2 regions of the Streptomyces sp. AgN23 genome follow, and region 1 is predicted to be linked to the other one. Evidence: riboswitches for the same ligand, from Rfam matches in the RefSeq annotation. Region 1 holds a riboswitch; the other holds the start of a gene.
What was found. A riboswitch is a leader RNA that binds a small molecule or an ion and turns the genes downstream of it on or off. The one in region 1 is predicted to bind S-adenosylmethionine.
Positions count from the first base shown of each region.

Region 2: it holds a riboswitch for S-adenosylmethionine, as region 1 does, so the genes downstream of both, AS97_RS40525 (glutathione S-transferase C-terminal domain-containing protein) here and AS97_RS14650 (aminotransferase class V-fold PLP-dependent enzyme) in region 1, are expected to answer to the same signal.

Region 1 covers NZ_CP007153.1:3,336,899-3,341,823, reverse strand. The annotation lists gene AS97_RS14660 (cytochrome bc complex cytochrome b subunit) at 1-1,008, shown strand, start outside; gene trpD (anthranilate phosphoribosyltransferase) at 1,174-2,247, shown strand; SAM riboswitch class IV at 2,343-2,461, shown strand; gene AS97_RS14650 (aminotransferase class V-fold PLP-dependent enzyme) at 2,666-4,054, shown strand; gene AS97_RS14645 (Lrp/AsnC ligand binding domain-containing protein) at 4,178-4,459, opposite strand; gene AS97_RS14640 (rhomboid family intramembrane serine protease) at 4,456-4,925, opposite strand, start outside.
Region 2 covers NZ_CP007153.1:9,355,351-9,360,275, reverse strand. The annotation lists gene AS97_RS40540 (CU044_5270 family protein) at 1-368, shown strand, start outside; gene AS97_RS40535 (DNA-formamidopyrimidine glycosylase family protein) at 420-1,208, opposite strand; gene AS97_RS40530 (PP2C family protein-serine/threonine phosphatase) at 1,292-2,437, shown strand; SAM riboswitch class IV at 2,524-2,670, shown strand; gene AS97_RS40525 (glutathione S-transferase C-terminal domain-containing protein) at 3,001-3,846, shown strand; gene AS97_RS40520 (Mut7-C RNAse domain-containing protein) at 3,927-4,670, opposite strand; gene AS97_RS40515 (ribonuclease BN) at 4,815-4,925, opposite strand, start outside.

The DNA of each region.
Region 1 (4,925 bases):
CTCATCCCGAGGCTCTACCCGGTCCACGTCCTGCTGCTGCCGGGCATCATGCTCGGCCTGCTGGTGGCGCACCTGATCCTGGTCTTCTACCACAAGCACACGCAGTACCCCGGGGCCGGAAAGACCGAGAAGAACGTCGTGGGCATGCCCCTGCTGCCGGTCTACATGGCCAAGGCGGGCGGCTTCTTCTTCCTGGTCTTCGGTGTGATCGCGGTCCTGTCCGCGGTCGCGACCATAAACCCGGTGTGGACCATCGGTCCCTACCGGCCCGACCAGGTGTCCACCGGCGCCCAGCCCGACTGGTACATGGGCTTCGCCGAGGGTCTGGTCCGTGTGATGCCCGGCTGGGAGATCACCGCCTGGGGCCACACGCTCGTCCTGGGCGTGTTCATCCCGATCGTGCTCTTCCCGCTGGTCCTGTTCGCGATCGGGCTCTACCCGTTCATCGAGTCCTGGATCACCGGCGACAAGCGTGAGCACCACATCCTGGACCGCCCGCGCAACGCCCCGACCCGGACGGCCTTCGGTGTCGCCTGGCTGACCGCGTACTTCGTGATGCTGATCGGTGGCGGTAACGACCTGTGGGCCACCCACTTCCACCTGTCGATCAACTCGATCACGTGGTTCGTGCGGATCGGCTTCTTCGCCGGCCCGGTCCTGGCGTTCATCGCCACCAAGCGGATCTGCCTCGGCCTCCAGCGGCGCGACCGCGACAAGGTGCTGCACGGCCGTGAGACCGGCATCATCAAGCGGCTGCCGCACGGTGAGTTCGTCGAGGTCCACGAGCCGCTCGCGCAGGAGCAGCTGCATATGCTGACCCAGCACGAGCAGCCCGAGCCCTACGAGATCGGCCCCGAGACCGACGAGAACGGGGTCAAGCGGAAGGTGACGCCCGCGCAGCGGATCCGTTCGAAGCTCTCCAAGGGCTATTACGGCGAGGACAACGTCATTCCGAAGCCGACCCGCGAGGAGTACCACGAGATCACCAGCGGCCACGGCCACCACTGATCTCCGCCGTACCGCTCTCGCACGTCAGCTGACGCCACAGACCAGGGCCCCGGCCCGGACCACACGGTCCGGCCGGGGCCCTGGTCGTGCTGCCGATAGGCTGGCGGCGGGCCGCTGACGTGCGCGGCCCCTTCCCTGCCCACCCCACGGATCCAGGAGCGGACCATGGACGTTGTGACCCCCGCCGGAGGCGACAGCACCGCGACGGCCCGCACCTGGCCGGACGTACTGACCTCGCTGATCGCCGGCCGGGACCTCGATGCCGACGACACCGCCTGGGCCATGGACCGGATCATGCGGGGCGAGGCCACCGACGCCCAGATCGCCGGTTTCGCGATCGCGCTGCGCTCCAAGGGCGAGACGGTCTCCGAGGTGGCCGGTCTGGTGCGGGCCATGTACGACCACGCCAAGGTGATCGAGGTGCCCGGGGAGACCGTGGACATCGTCGGCACCGGCGGCGACCGCGCCAAGACCGTCAATATCTCCACCATGTCCGCGCTGGTCGTCGCCGGTACCGGCGCGCGGGTCGTCAAGCACGGCAACCGCGCCTCGTCCTCCGCCAGCGGCGCCTCCGATGTGCTGGAGAAGCTCGGCGTCAACCTGGACATCACCCCGGAGCGGGTGGTGGAGGTCGCGGAGGAGGCGGGGATCACCTTCTGCTTCGCGGTGAAGTTCCACCCGTCGCTGCGGCATGTCGCCTCGGCCCGCCGCGAGCTGGGCGTCGCCACCCCGTTCAACCTGCTCGGCCCGCTGACCAACCCGGCGCGGGTGAAGTGCCAGGCCACCGGGGTCGCCGACGCCCGGATGGCGCCCATCATCGCCGGGGTGCTGGCCGAGCGGGGCTCCACCGCGCTGGTCGTCCGCGGTGACGACGGGCTGGACGAACTGACCGTGACCACCACCTCCCAGGTGTGGGAGGTCCGGGGCGGCGCCGTGCGCCAGGAGACCCTCGACCCGCGGGACGTGGGCATCGAGCGGGCCCCCGTGGAAGCCCTGCGCGGCGCGGACGCCTCGTACAACGCCGATGTCGCCCGCCGTCTGCTGGCGGGCGAGCGGGGCCCGGTCCGGGACGCGGTGCTGCTGAACTCGGCGGCGGCGCTGGTGGCGCTCGAACCGGAGCCGGGGGACAAGCCCCTGGCGGAGCGGATCGCGGCGGGTGTCGCGCGGGCCGCCGAGTCGATCGACTCGGGCGCGGCGCGCGACGTCCTGGAGCGGTGGGTACGGGCCACCCACGCCTAGGCGTTGCCCTTACGGCGCCCATGTTCCGTCCGTGTCCTGTCCGGGATGCGGACAGGGTGTGGGCGCCGCCGTACGGCATGGCATACTCCTGCCCAGGTCACGAGTGACAGCGACTACGGCCCCGGCCCGCTGTCCGGCAACCCTCCGTCCGTGGCGGGGTGCCCCGGGTGATGACCAGGCCGCCTGGCAGCGAGGCCGGCGGCAAGCGCGGACCCCTCGCACTAGGGGTCCTGGTGGTCGAGGGAGTTCTTCCGTGATGCAGCGAATGCGCTAGGGCCGAGCGGCCCGTTTTCCCTCCTGTGCTCCGCGCGGTGGTGCCGTGCGTCGAGCGCTTTCCCGCGCCCTGATGGCGGGCTCACCGCCGTCCTCGTGCGCGTTACGCATTCCCACGCCTTCGACCCTCCCGGGAGACTTCGCCATGTCCGCGCGCCCTTCTGCCACCGCCTCCGCCGCCTCCGCCGATTCCGCCGCCTGTGAGCCGCTGCCCGTGCTGGGCAGCGATGTCCTGGTGCCCCTGGTCACCGGCGGCGAGGTGACCTACGCGGCGCTCGACTACGCCGCCAGCGCCCCCGCGCTGCGGCGGGTCTGGGACGACATCGCCGCCTACGCGCCCTACTACGGCAGCGTGCACCGCGGGGCGGGCTACCTCTCGCAGCTGTCCACCGACCTCTTCGAGAACAGCCGTAAGGACGTCGCCGCCTTCCTCGGCTGCCGCGAGGACGACCAGGTCGTCTTCACCCGCTCCACCACCGATTCGCTCAACCTCCTGGCCGCCGTGGCGCCGCGGGGCACCGAGGTCTTCGTCTTCGAGACCGAGCACCACGCCTCGCTGCTGCCCTGGGAGCAGCGGGAGGACGTCACCGTCCGCTACCTCAGCGCCCCGCGCTCCCCGCGGCAGGCGGTGGAGACGCTGGAGCAGGCGCTCGCGGGGCGCGCCAAGGGCCCGGCGCTGGTCTGCGTGACCGGCGCGTCCAACGTGACCGGTGAGCTGTGGCCGGTGCGGGAGCTGGCCGCGGCCGCGCACGCACACGGCGCCCGTATCGTCCTGGACGCCGCGCAGCTTGCCCCGCACCACCCCGTGGACATCGCGGAGGCGGACGTCGACTGGGTGGCCTTCTCCGGGCACAAGCTGTACGCGCCCTTCGGCGCCGGTGTGCTGGCCGGGCGGGCGGACTGGCTGCGGGAGGCCCGGCCGTATCTGGCGGGCGGTGGCGCCAGCCGTAAGGTGACGCGCAGGGACGACGGCGGGGTCGACGTCGAGTGGCACACCACCGCCGCCCGGCACGAGGCGGGCTCGCCGAACGTCATCGGCGTCTACGCGATCGCGTCGGCGTGCAGGGCGCTGACCGAGGCCGGTTTCGAGGGCCTGGTCGCCCGTGAGCGGCGGCTGATCGAAAAGGTGCGGGCGGGGCTGGCCGAGGTGCCCGAGGTGCGGGTGCTCTCGCTCTTCGGCGACGACGCCCCCCGGGTCGGCGTGCTGTCGTTCGTGGTGGAGGGCTGGAACAGCTCCCACTTCGCGGCGGCGCTCTCCGCGGAGTACGGCATCGGCGTACGCGACGGGCTCTTCTGCGCGCATCCGCTGGTCCGCACCCTGCTGGACAGCGAGCCCGACGAGCCGGGCGAATGCGGTGCGCCCGAGGCCGCGCCGGGGGAGCGCTCGCTGAACGCGATCCGGGTCAGCTTCGGGGCGGGCACCCCGGACGAGCATGTCGAGCGGTTCGTCGGCGCCGTGAAGGAGCTGGTACGCGAGGGTGCCCGGTGGAGCTACCGCACCGAGGACGGCCGCTGCGTCCCGGACCGCGGCTGAGCCCGCTGGGCCCCGGGGCTGCTGGGGGCTGAGGGAGCGAGCCGCCGGGCCCCGGGGGATCCGGGGGCTGAGGGCGCCTCTGGGCCCCGCGGATGCCGGGATGCAGGTGCCGGAAGTGTGGCGCTAGCCGTCCAGGCCGATCGCGAACGCCGCCTCGAGGTCGTGCTGGGAGTACGTCCGGAAGGCGATGTGCGTCTCGGTCGAGGCCACCCCCGGCAGCTTGCTGATCTGGCCGGTGATGATGTCCGCGAGGTCGTCGTGCCGGGCCACCCGCACCATCGCGATCAGATCGTGCGCGCCGGTGACCGAGTAGACCTCGCTCACGTTCTCCAGCGCGGCGATTTTCTCGGCGGTCTCCGGAATCCGGTCCACGCTGGTCTTGATGAGCACGATCGAAGTGATCACGGCTGGCTTTCTCCCTCACTCGCCCTGGCTGCGCCGCCCACTCTAGTCGTCCTCCCGAACCGCCCCCACGCGTAGAGAAAGCCGAGCGTGAAGCCCACGAGATGGGCGAGATAGGCGACGCCGGGGCGGTCGTCGGCCTGCCGGGCGGCCAGCCACTGGAGGGCCACCCAGAAGATCAGCACCGCCCAGGCCGGAAAGCGCAGCGGTAGAAAGAACAGAAAGGGAAAGAGACTGGTCACCCTGGCTCGGGGAAACAGCCACAAGAAGGCTCCGAGCACTCCGGAAATGGACCCGGAGGCACCCACCAGGGTCTGGGCGGAGTCGGCGTGCGCGGCGGCGTAGCCGAGCAGGGCCAGATAGCCCGTGACGAGGTAGAAGACGGCGAACTGGACTCGTCCCATCCGCTCCTCGGTCATCGCCCCGAAGACGTAGAGAAACAGCATGTTGCCGAGCAGATGCAGCCAGT
Region 2 (4,925 bases), 6.0 Mb from region 1:
GGGCCCCGGAGCTGCGCGCCTATCTCGCCGTCTGGTCCCCGGGCGCGGACCGCGACCCGGCGGAGCTGATCTCGGCCATCGAGTCGTTTCTCGCGGTGTGGACTCCCGGTCCGCGCCAGCGGGCGGACATCGTCACCCTGCTGTCCCGGATCGAGGGGCTGCGCCCGGCGGGCAAGGTCATCGACCGGCTCGGCCGGGAGGGGCAGGCGTTCCGGTTCACCCCCGCTTCCGCCGGGATGCGGAAGCTGATCGTCCTCGATCCGGACGACGGCAGCGTGCTGGACGTCGAGGAGACCGTCACCCGGGACGATCCGGAGTACAGGCTGAAGGCGGGCGACGTGATGTCCTACAAGGCGTGGGTGTCCTGATCGGGCGGACGCGAGGGCGCCGAGCGGGCCACGGGCCGAAGCGGAGACACGTCAGTCGCCGTCCCGCTGGCAGTGGGGGCACCACAGGCTGGTCCGCCCCGCGATCCGGCCGCGGCGCAGCGGATGGCCGCAGCGGGGGCAGTGCGGGTCCGGGTCGTCGCGCTGTCCGGTGAGCCAGTCCGGGTCGTCCGGCACCCGCTCCGCCCGCACCGAGGCGCGCAGCACCTCGCGTATCGCGGTGTGGAGCCGTTCGCGCTCGTCGTCGGCCAGCGCGTTGGCCGGCCGCCGCGGGTGGATCCGGGCCCGCCACAGGATCTCGTCGCCGAGCAGGTTGCCGAGCCCGGCGATCACGGTCTGGTCGGTCAGGGTGGCCTTGACGCGTCCGCGCCGCCCCGCCAGCAGCCGGTCGAGATCGGCCCGGCTCAGGGAGAGGGCGTCCGGGCCCTGATCGCCGAGGATCCGGTCGACGTCGGCGTCGGTGGCGGCGAGCCAGATGCCCTGAAGTTTGCGCTGGTCCTCGTAGCCGAGGCGGTGGCCGTCGTCGAGGTCGAAGGCGACGCGCTCGAACCGGCCGGCCGGTTCGGATTCCGCCCCGCAGACCAGCCGCCCGGTCATGCCGAAGTGCACCACGACCGTGGGCCCGTCGGTGGGGGCGATCAGCCACTTGCCGTGGCGGCGCGGTGCGGCGAAGCGGCGGCCCTTGAGATCGCGCTTCAGCCGCCGCGCGGTCACCCCGTGCAGCACCCCCGCATCGGCCACCTCCGCCCGCTCGACGCGGTGGCCCTGGGCGCAGGAGGCCAGCGTTCGCCGGAACCCCTCGACATCCGGTAGCTCGGGCATAGCGTCAGGCTACGCCCGGGGCCTCCGTCGCGCGTTACGGAGAACCACCCCCTTGGGGGCTTTCATCAGATAAAGTCCAAGTTATGCGATTCATGCGCTTCGCCCCGGGGGCGAGCGGTCGCAGCCATACGCTGTTCGCGGTCATACGGTGTCTGCCGTTCCTGGTCCTGGCGGCGGTGCTCAGCATTGAGCTCTCCCCCGCGCACACCCTCTACACCGGCCCCCTGCTCTCCCCGGCGCCGGCGCTGGCGGCGGTGACCATGGGGCCGTTCGGCACCGGCGGTGTGGCGCTGGCGGCCACCGCGGTGAGCGCGATCACCGCCACCCACAACGGCGTGTGGGGCACCGAGGTGGTGTACGCGAATCTGCTGGCCCTGCTGGTGGTGGCGGTGGCGAGCGTGGCGACCAGCGCGGTGCGGGTGCGCCGGGACCGCGAGCTGGCCCATATCCGCCGGATCGCCGAGGTCTCCCAGAACGTGGTGCTACGGCCACTGCCCGCCCGGATCGGTGCCGTGAACACCGCCAGCGTCTATATGGCGGCCGAGCGCGGAGCGCAGATCGGCGGGGACCTCTACGAGGCGATGTGCACCCGCTACGGAGTGCGGCTGATCGTCGGCGATGTGCGGGGAAAGGGGCTGGCCGCGGTGCGGTCCGCCGCGGCCGTGGTGGGCGCCTTCCGGGAGGCGGTGCACTACGAGCAGGACCTGTCCGAGGTGATGCACCGCTGTGCGGCCGCGCTGGCGCGCGAGTACGAGCTGCTGGACCGCTCCCAGCTCCAGGACCCGCAGGAGCTGGAGGAGCAGTTCGTCACCGTCCTCCTCGCCCAGGTGTCGGACGAGTCGCTGGTCGAGCTGATCAACCGCGGCCATCCGCCGCCCCTGGTGATGCGCGAGCGCAAGGTGCGCTCCCTGGACCCGGCGCGCCCGCTGCCGCCGCTCGGCCTGGAGGAGTTCCTCGGCCCTCCCCCGATCCGCGCCGAGACCTTTCCGTTCCTCCCCGGTGACCGGCTGTTGCTGCACACCGACGGCGTGGTCGAGGCCCGCAACCACTACAACGAGTTCTTCCCGCTGCACCGGACCATGGAGACGCTGGACGGCGCCACCCCGGGCGAGTACCTGGACCGGCTGCGCCACGCCCTGGTCCGGCATGCCGAGGGACGGCTGGCGGACGACGCGGCCATGGTCCTCATCGAGCGCGCCATCGGCGGCACGCGGCGGCCGTTCCCCTGAGCGGGCATCCACCGTGCCGTCGGCCCGTGTTGGCCACTTCGGCATGGGTTGACGCCCTCGCGGAGCGCGACGACACTGTCAGGGACGGTCACGATTGTCAGCGCCCACCGTGCGGAACCCCCGCTCAGATGGGTCATCGGCCCCGGCTCGCTGACAGGCAACCCTTCTCCCGCGACGGGGTGCCCCCGGGTGACGACCAGGTTCCGTCGGCGTGGACGGGACAAGCGCGGTCTCGCTGCCTCGCGAGCCCCCGATGATGGGATCGGTGAGATGCCCAGGACCGACAGCGACGGGGACGGCGCCCGTCGGCGTCCCCGGCCGTGGTCCCCGCTCCGCCGTCTTCACCTCCTGACCAGGCGTCTCCACATCGACCTGCTGCGCATCTGCAGCGCCGCCAGTCCAGCCGTCTGAATCGACGCGGTCACCGAGCGCGGCCCAGCGCGCCGGGGTCGGGGATCTCCCGGCACCCTCCCGGCGAACGCGCCACGCTGGCTTCCCTTCCGTCGCGCCATCGGCGCCGCCCAGACCGGCGGGCCGGGGCTCCGTCCTTGCCTTGGAGAGCCATGTCCGAGACGTTTCCGATCAGTTCAGGTCCTGCCGCTCTTCTCGATCCCGACCCCTGCCCGCCCGGCCCCCGGATCGCCCCGCCCGCTGCGCCGCACCGCTTCCGCAGCCGCATCGGCGTCGACCTCGCCGGTGGCTTCTATCCGGTGCCGCATCGGTATCGGCTCTACCTCTCCGCGAGCTGTCCGCTCTCGCTGCGCGTCTCGATCACCCTCGATCTGCTCGGGCTGCGGGACACCGTCGCCACCACCCTCGTCGGCCCCCCGGACGACACCCCCGAAGCGTTCGCCGCACTGCGCGGGGCCTACGAGGCCACCTGGCACCGCTACGGCGGACCGGTGGACGCGCCTGCCCTCTGCGACGGCTGGACCGGGCGTGTCGTCAGCAACCACACGCCCGACATCCTGCGCGACCTCGCCGGCCAGCTGAGCAACCATGGCGGACCGGGGCGTCCCCGGCTGCGCCCGGCGCCCCGCGCCACGGACATCGACGCCCTCCGGGAACTCCTCGACGAGGACATCACCCACGCCGCGTGGCAGGCCTGGACGGCGCACGAGGCGCAGTGCCGGGACGTCTCGCTGGAGCGGCTGCTGACCGCCCTCGGCCGGCTCGACCGCAGGCTGGCTGTCGCACCGTACGCACTGGGCGACGAGCTGACCGCCGCCGATGTGGACCTGTGGGTGGCCCTCGTCCAGCTCGACACCGAGCACCGGCTCCACCTGGACGCCGACGCGGCCCAGCGGGTCTCCCGCCATGAGCAGCTGCGCGCCTATGTGCGGCGGCTGCACGACCATCCGGCCTTCCACACCACGATTCCGGAGGCCCTCCAGGACGACGTGTCCTGAGCGTGCGTCCCGGACCAGGCGCCCTGTCCGGCGGCTCGGCGCAGGACAGGGCGGCCCGACTCAGGACAGGCCGGCCCGGCTCAGGACAGGGCGGCCCGGGCGTCGCCGAACTCGCTCATCGCCCCGGACACGATGGCCTCCAGCCGGGCGTGGTGGGCGCCGCGCCAGTAGACCCGCTCGCAGACCGTGCAGCGGGCGAAGACCTCATACGTGCGCCGGGTGCCGTGCTGGAGCAGCTCCCGGACCGACTCCTTGTCGGCGTCCTCCAGCGGGCCGTTGCAGGCGGTGCAGCGGGTCCAGGGCGCCAGGCTCGGGGTGAACCGGCCGAGGACGTCCCGCAGTTGCTCATCCGGGCGGTCGCTGTAGACATACGCCCCGGCCCACAGCTCACGGCGGCGCAGCAGCCCCCGGTCGCGGGAGAGCAGCACCCGGCGCTGGGCGGCGGAGCGCGCGGCCAGCTCAGGGTCGCCGATGTCCTCGCTCTCGTACGCGGCGTCCACGCCCAGCAGCCGCAGTCGGCGCGCGAGCGTGCCCAGGTGCACATCGAGCAGAAAGCGCAGCGGCGCGCCCGGCACCCGCTGCGGGCGGACGACCGGATGGACCTCCACGGTCTCCCCCGCGCTCGGCAGATGCGAGACGCCGGTCTCCTCGCCGTTCACCACCAGCCGGCCGACCTCGGTGAGCGGGACCCCGAGCGACTCGACGACATGGCCGAGGGTGGAGGCGCCGTCGGTGACCACGGCCGTCCAGGGTCGGCGCCGCTCCTGGACGGCGAAGAATCGCAGTTCAGGAGCGAGGCTGAGGTGAATCTCGGGTCCGTTCACACCGCCAGCATGCCAGGCGCGCCCGGCCCGAGGCGACGGCGTTTCGGGTCCGCCCCCGGGCTTGACGATCATGGAAGCGGTCACCGGCGGGAACGCGTCGCACCAGGGCCGCGGGCCACGCCCGCGTGATCGTCGGCGGGGGCGTCAGTCCGCCGGTGGGGCCGCCTTGGCCCGGTCGCGCCGCCGCTTGCGGCGCCAGGCCACCATCCGCAGATACTCCTCGTACAGCACCCGGCCCAGCAGCGCGCCGCCGAA